DNA from 3 places in the Lysinibacillus louembei genome. Region 3 is predicted to be linked to each of the others. Evidence: riboswitches for the same ligand, from Rfam matches in the RefSeq annotation. Region 3 holds a riboswitch; each other region holds the start of a gene.
The links. Region 3 has a riboswitch for cobalamin ahead of R6U77_RS10335 (precorrin-6A/cobalt-precorrin-6A reductase). Riboswitches for the same ligand answer to the same signal wherever they lie in the genome.
Positions count from the first base shown of each region.

Region 1: linked by a shared signal. The riboswitch ahead of R6U77_RS02355 (ABC transporter substrate-binding protein) and the one ahead of R6U77_RS10335 (precorrin-6A/cobalt-precorrin-6A reductase) in region 3 are both predicted to bind cobalamin.
Region 2: linked by a shared signal. The riboswitch ahead of R6U77_RS16740 (hypothetical protein) and the one ahead of R6U77_RS10335 (precorrin-6A/cobalt-precorrin-6A reductase) in region 3 are both predicted to bind cobalamin.

Region 1 covers NZ_CP137624.1:488,315-490,584, reverse strand. Annotated here, with positions in the region: gene R6U77_RS02360 (acyl-CoA dehydrogenase family protein) at 1-869, shown strand, start outside; cobalamin riboswitch at 980-1,162, shown strand; gene R6U77_RS02355 (ABC transporter substrate-binding protein) at 1,345-2,270, shown strand, end outside.
Region 2 covers NZ_CP137624.1:3,349,421-3,351,690, reverse strand. Annotated here, with positions in the region: gene R6U77_RS16745 (Fur family transcriptional regulator) at 1-402, shown strand, start outside; cobalamin riboswitch at 441-621, shown strand; gene R6U77_RS16740 (hypothetical protein) at 759-1,313, shown strand; gene R6U77_RS16735 (bifunctional adenosylcobinamide kinase/adenosylcobinamide-phosphate guanylyltransferase) at 1,485-2,018, shown strand; gene cobS (adenosylcobinamide-GDP ribazoletransferase) at 2,032-2,270, shown strand, end outside.
Region 3 covers NZ_CP137624.1:2,087,891-2,090,160, forward strand. Annotated here, with positions in the region: gene R6U77_RS10330 (IS1182 family transposase) at 1-978, shown strand, start outside; gene R6U77_RS10335 (precorrin-6A/cobalt-precorrin-6A reductase) at 963-1,247, opposite strand; cobalamin riboswitch at 1,401-1,584, opposite strand; gene R6U77_RS10340 (ECF transporter S component) at 1,664-2,270, opposite strand, start outside.

The sequences.
Region 1 (2,270 bases), 1.6 Mb from region 3:
TAGGCGATTTGTTTGAGCAAGAAGGATGGGAGCCAGCGAAGCTACAAAGCTTTGCACAGGAAGTGGCAAAGGGAGCAATTATTAATCGGGCAGTGAGTGAGTTTGCAATGGGTAGCCCAACGCGCGGCGGTAAGCCGCTAACAACGGCGAAAAAAACAGCATCAGGCTGGTTAATTAATGGTCGTAAAAATTATACAACTGGGGCACCAGAGCTTGATTATTTTTTAACATCTGCTTGGATAGAGGGTGAGGAGAAAGTTGGGTTTTTCCTTATTCCACATGATGCGAAAGGTGTTTCTATAGATGAAACATGGGATGTCATTGCGATGCGTGGTACAGGTAGCCATGATTTAGTATTACAAAATGTTGAGCTTAATCCAACTGATTTGGTTGAAATTCCAAGCTATTCTACAGGCTTTAGAGTGAATGGATGGAGCTTGCTTGTTCCTGCTACATATTTAGGGATCGCACAAGCTGCACGTGATTACGCAGTGCACTTTGCTACAACACATAAACCAAATAGCTTAAAAGGACCAATAAGCGATTTGCCCAATGTGCAAGCACTCATTGGAGAAATGGATTTAGCCCTTGCGACAGCAAGGTTTACATTATATGGTGCAGCACAGGCTTATGCAGATCCAGCACGTAAAAAGCTTGTACAGCATGAGCTCAATATTGCTAAACATGTAGTAACAAACAATGCACTACAAATTGTTGACAAGGCAATGAGATTAGTTGGTGCAAAAAGCTTACAGCGCAATAATCCACTTCAGCGTTATTATCGCGATGTAAGGGCAGGCTTGCACAATCCACCGATGGACGATATGACAATAAAAAAATTAGCAGAAGCAGCGATTGATCAAATATAGAGAAGAAAGAATTTACCTTGAGTATAACTATCATATTTAACCTATACACAATCTCAATATTTCCGTTATAATTGTAATGGAGACATTGAGATTTTTTCATTGTCAATAAGTTCATAATGTAGTACGTAAGGTTCCTTGCAGCGAGCAAGGAGTAAAAGGGAAGTTAGTGAAAATCTGACGCGGTCCCGCCACTGTAAATGCTAGTTTCTAGCAATATGCCACTGATTTTTTGGGAAGGCGCTAGAAACGTTTGATGCATAAGCCAGGAGACCTGCCTTCGTATAACGCCAATGACAGCCTACGAGGATAGGATGGCAACGCTTTTTTGAGCGTCCATTTATTATCTCTCGTCTATGTCGAGGGATTTTTTATTTGCATTTTTTATATGTTGAATTGAAATAAACCTTTGGTAAATAGTACAAGTTTTGAACTGGAGACAATGATACTTCAGAGTATATTTTAGGAGGAAGTTCAAATGAAGAAGTTTTGGTCAATTTTTATGGCAATGCTGTTGGCAACAGGCTTGCTTGCGGCATGTGGACAAGATGATAAGGAGCCACAAACACAGGATGAGACAAAGGTAGAGAGCCAAGAGGAAGTAGCGGCATTTCCTGTAACGGTAGCCGATTCTTTAGGGAGAGAAATTACATTAGAGAAGACCCCTGAGAAAATCGTCTCGTTAATTCCATCAAATACGGAGATTTTATTTGCTTTAGGTTTAGGAAATGAAGTAGTTGCTGTGACAGATAACGATGATTATCCACCAGAAGTAGCAGACAAAGAAAAGGTTGGCGGCTATGAATTAGATATTGAAAAAGTTATTTCATTACAGCCTGATATCGTTTTTGCACATGGCATGAATACAGAGCAAGCAGCGGTAGAGCAATTAGAGGCAGCTGGAGTGACAGTGTTCGTTGTGAAAAATGCTTCAACATTTGAAGAGACTTATACAACAATACAGGAAATCGGCAAGCTAACAGGCAAAGTAGAAGAGGCGCAAAAGATTGAAGAGGCTATACAAACGAAATTAGCTGAGCTTCAAGCAAAAGTAGAAGGACAAGAAGAAAAATCAGCTTTTGTTGTCGTTGGAGCAACACCTGATATTTATGCAGTTGGTCAAAATACATTTATGAATGAAATGCTACAGACAATCAATGTGAAAAATGCTGTTGAAGCAGATGGCTGGCCAATGTACAGTGCAGAGGATTTTGTTGCAAGCAACCCTAGCACAATTCTTGTAACATATGCTGATGATGTGAATACAATTTTAAATAATCCAGCATTTGCTGAAATGGACGCTGTGAAAAATGGTGCAGTTTATGCAATCGATGATGCTACAACAAATCGTCAAGGCCCACGTATTGCAGATGGCGTTGAGTCAATTGCAAAAGCTATTTATCC
Region 2 (2,270 bases), 1.3 Mb from region 3:
TGGGAAATTTTAAAGGACAATGGCTATAAAAAAACCGATAAACGAGAGCTCATTTTACAAATGTTTGAGGAAACAGACAAATATTTAACGGCTCGTGATTTATTGGATGTGTTGAAAAAAGACTTTCCAGGGATGAGCTTTGATACGATTTATCGCAATTTAGCGACATTTGTTGAGCTAGATATTTTGGAAGAAACCGAAATGCAGGGCGAGCGCAATTTCCGCATGCACTGTGAATCAGAGCACCACCACCATCATTTCATTTGCCGTGAATGTGGTAGCGTAAAGGAATTGTCATTATGCCCGATGGATTTGCTCGGTGGCAGCTTGCCAGGCTTTGAAGTAGAGGCACATAAATTTGAAGTGTATGGAAAGTGCCCAGATTGTTTGAATACAATTTAGATGTCATACTACAAAAATGCTCAAAAATATGATAGATTATTAACTAATTGAATAATGCTTGCAAGGAAAAGATGTAAGGGAATTCGGTGAGATGCCGAAGCTATGTCCGTAACTGTATGTGCTTGTAACGTGAAATCATGCCACTGTCCTTGAGATGGGAAGGCTTTCGCAGGAGAAAACAGCACGAGCCAGGAGACCTATCTTTTTCTAATCGTCATAATACTCTTCGGAACTAAAGAGAATGCACGGCAATAGAATATTGCATCATTTGCTTTGTAAACAATTTTCTGCCACCCATTCTGACGGGTGGCTTTTTTCATTTCCGATGAAAGCTTATTCAAACGAAAAAGGAGGAGATGGACTTGGTAAAGAAAGATATGCGCTATATTTGCTACCCATTTATGCGTGAGGCAAGCTGTTTAGTTGATTTTGAAATTCGTACAGACTCATTAACAACAAGTATTGGTACGGTTTTTCCTACATTAGAGGGGGACAATGTACAAATTGTGCGTGAAGATTTAGAGAAGCTACACCCGATGGCCTATCATGTGAACGGTTCTGTGCGTGGCAAGCTTGCTGTTACAGAAGAGGACCTGCAGTTTTTAAGCGATCGCTACGATTTTTATGTAGCACATACAAAAGAGCAAATTGATCGCTTCGTTTTACCGCAAGGAGTAGAGGCAGCAGCACGTTTACATGTATGCCGTAGCGAAGCGAAAAAATCCTTCCGTGCATTACATAAAGTAAGCGAGGAGCGCGATGTGCCAGAAATTTTATTTGACTATTTAGGGCTGCTGGCAAACGTATTTTTCGTCATGGCGGTTTATGTCAACCAAATGAGCGGACACGAGGAAATTGAGTTTATTACGAAATCATATCCAATGAAAAAGCGAAAAGAGGACGCATCATAAAATTCACTGTTAATGGTATAAGCCATTAGCGGTAGTTTTATTATGAACAGCATGTGGGACAAAGGAAGAAACAGTATACCCAGAGCTTTTTAAATAAGATATAATGTAACATAGCTGTCAGGCAACATTGCTTGGCAGCTATTCTAATTCACATATAGCAGGTGACCATATATGGGACGATTAATATTTATCACAGGTGGTGTGCGCAGTGGCAAAAGTGCCTTTGCAGAACGCTACGCACAAAAGCTTGCTGAAGGGCGCTCACTTACATATATTGCATCAGGTGTCGCATTCGATAGAGAAATGCAGGCAAGAATTGCGCGCCATCAAGCAGACCGTCAAAAGAGTGGCGTGATTTGGCACACGTTGGAGGTGCCAGATACTTTACCACAGGGGCTACAAATGCTAGAGCACGATGCCGTTATTTTATGGGACTGTTTAACGACATGGCTAGCAAATGTTTTATACAAGGCACCTCATCATATTGAGGAGCATATCGAAATGTGGAAGCAATATGTTGCAACGACACAGCAACAAAGCATGACGTTATTGCTTGTTTCCAATGAGGTTTTGGATGAGCCAGCATCCATTTATGAAGAAACAGAGCGCTATAGGCAACTATTAGGGGAGCTGCATCAATGGATTGTTGAAAGCTGTGATGAAGCCTATGAAATTGACCATCAACGGAGCATGCGCTGGAAGTAGGAGGGAGATTCAATTGAAGCATTTTTATACAGGAATATTGCTTTGCCTACAGTTTTTTAGCGCAGTGCCAATTAAACGAGAGCTGCCTTTAACAAATCAAAACGTGACAGCGATGTATGCCATTATGCCCCTTTTAAGCTTACTGACAGGTGCAGCTACAATTGGCTTTTTGCAGCTCAATCAACACTGGCTTCACTTGTCGCCATTAGTGGTTGCCATTATTTTAACAATCGTAATGATTGCTGTCACTGG
Region 3 (2,270 bases):
CAGAAATATGAACGAGATTTTGCGATTTTCGGCAAACGGAATAGCTATGCCAAAACAGACCCTGATGCAACTTTTATGCGCATGAAGGATGACTACATGCAAAATGGCCAATTAAAAGCGGGCTACAATTTACAAATTGCGACAGAGGGACAGTACACATTGGCTTATGGCATTTATGCGAATCCAACGGATACGAAAACGTTGATTCCCTTCTTGGATGAAATCGAGAGACGCTATTTTCAATTGCCACAACATATCGTAGCCGATGCCGGCTATGGTAGTGAGCCAAACTATGAAGATGTACGAAACAACCGAAAGTGTGAACCTGTGATTCCCTATACGCATTATCGAAAAGAGCAAAGCAAAAAATACCAACAAGACCCCTTCCGAACAAGTAACTGGATGTATGATGAAGAGTTGGATACCTATATCTGTCCATACCAGCAAAAAGTAACGTTCCGCTATGAGTCAACACAAGAAGACAAAGAAGGATTCCAACGAACGTTTCGTATCTATGAATGCGAAGACTGTACCGGTTGTCCATTTCGAGAGAAATGTACGAAAGCCCAAGAAGGCAAGTCACGGAAAATCAAGGTAAATGAAAACTGGGAACAACAAAAAGCATATGTACGTACAAAGCTTTCAGAAGCCAAAGCAGGAACTCTCTACCGTCAACGAAAAGTAGATGTAGAACCAGTTTTTGGCTGTCTGAAGGCTAATTTAGGTTTTACTCGCTTTTCGGTTCGTGGTCAATCGAAGGTGGAAAACGAAATCGGCTTCGCTTTGATGGCCGTGAATCTACGAAAGTATAGGTGGAAGAGGAAATCTTCTTCCAGTTCTTCCTTTCACACATCAAAAAATCGAAATCACCTGATGCGATTTCGATTTTTTGTATGGACTAGAACTATTTATGTCCCAGCCTCAACGTCACGTTTTGTAAGGGAGTTTAGTATAATCGATTTTTACATAACAAGCTGAGGATGCTCGTAACGCACATAGGAGACACCACAATTGAAGGCAGCCTCCATTGCGGTTTTTGATGCTTCCTTAGCGAATGGGTGACTTGCATCGACAACACAAGTAACTTCGTGCTCTGTAATCATATCAACCATTTCATGGACAGATAAAGAATTCATTAAAAGAGTCCCAGCTAAACAAGTGTTTTTTGTTATGACACGATGACCTTGCTGCTGCAATGTAATGGCTAATTCACGTGTTTCATTTATTCCTTCTATAAATAAAATCATCTGCACCCTCCTTATACTAAACTAAAAAAAGCTGTATCTCTAAAGTAAAGAGATACAGGCTATGAGATTTCATGTTGAAAAAGCGTGTATATGCTAATGTATACACATTTTTGTACATTCGATGTCTCGCCTATACTTCTCCCTCCGAAAAGCAAGTGACCAATTAAATAAGCAGGTTTCCTGGCTCGTGCTTCGTTTTACTTTCACATCTTCCCATTCCAGTGAACAGTGATTGGCGTGATTTCATCTGCACTTACAGTAGCGGGGGCTGCATTAGCTTTTCACTAATTTCCCTTTTACCTCAGCATTGCTAAGCACTCATTTAACCATCATATTCGATTATGTTTTTACAATAACATATTTCCCCAAGATTTCAATAGTTTTTTGTCTCCATTCAGCAAGCTAAACCGTTTGCACTACTGTAATAGCCCGTATTTCGTTTTGATGCGCTCCAGCTTCTCACGTATAGGCTTTTCTAATAATAATAAAAAGATAACATTTGATATTGCGTAAACAATCATAAAGGGCACAGCGGAGGTTAAGGCAACAATGTAAGCACTCCAGCTAAATACCCCGTACATCGAGATTGTTCCCCAAATGTCCATACCGAAAGAGAAAAAAATACCTGCAAACATACCAAATAGAATTAAAGGGATTTTTTTATGCATGATGCCAGTTTTCCCTAGTAGCCCTGCAATAAAGCCAATCATTCCCCACATAAACATTTGGAATGGCGTCCAAGGCCCTTGTCCGAAAAACATATTGGATACTAGGGCGGAAATAGCGCCTGTTAAAAAGCCTGCCTCTGCACCAAGTGAAAAGCCTGTGATAGCAGTAATTGCTGCAACAGGCTTGAAGCCTGGTGTCACAACAAACAATGCGCGCCCGGCTACAGAAATGGCGGACATAACAGCAATCACTAAAATTTCACGTGGCTGTGGCTTACGGCGTTCAAATGATAGGAAGAACGGGACAGATGCTAAAATGATAATAACAATCGAAATAAAATAATATTTTCTATCA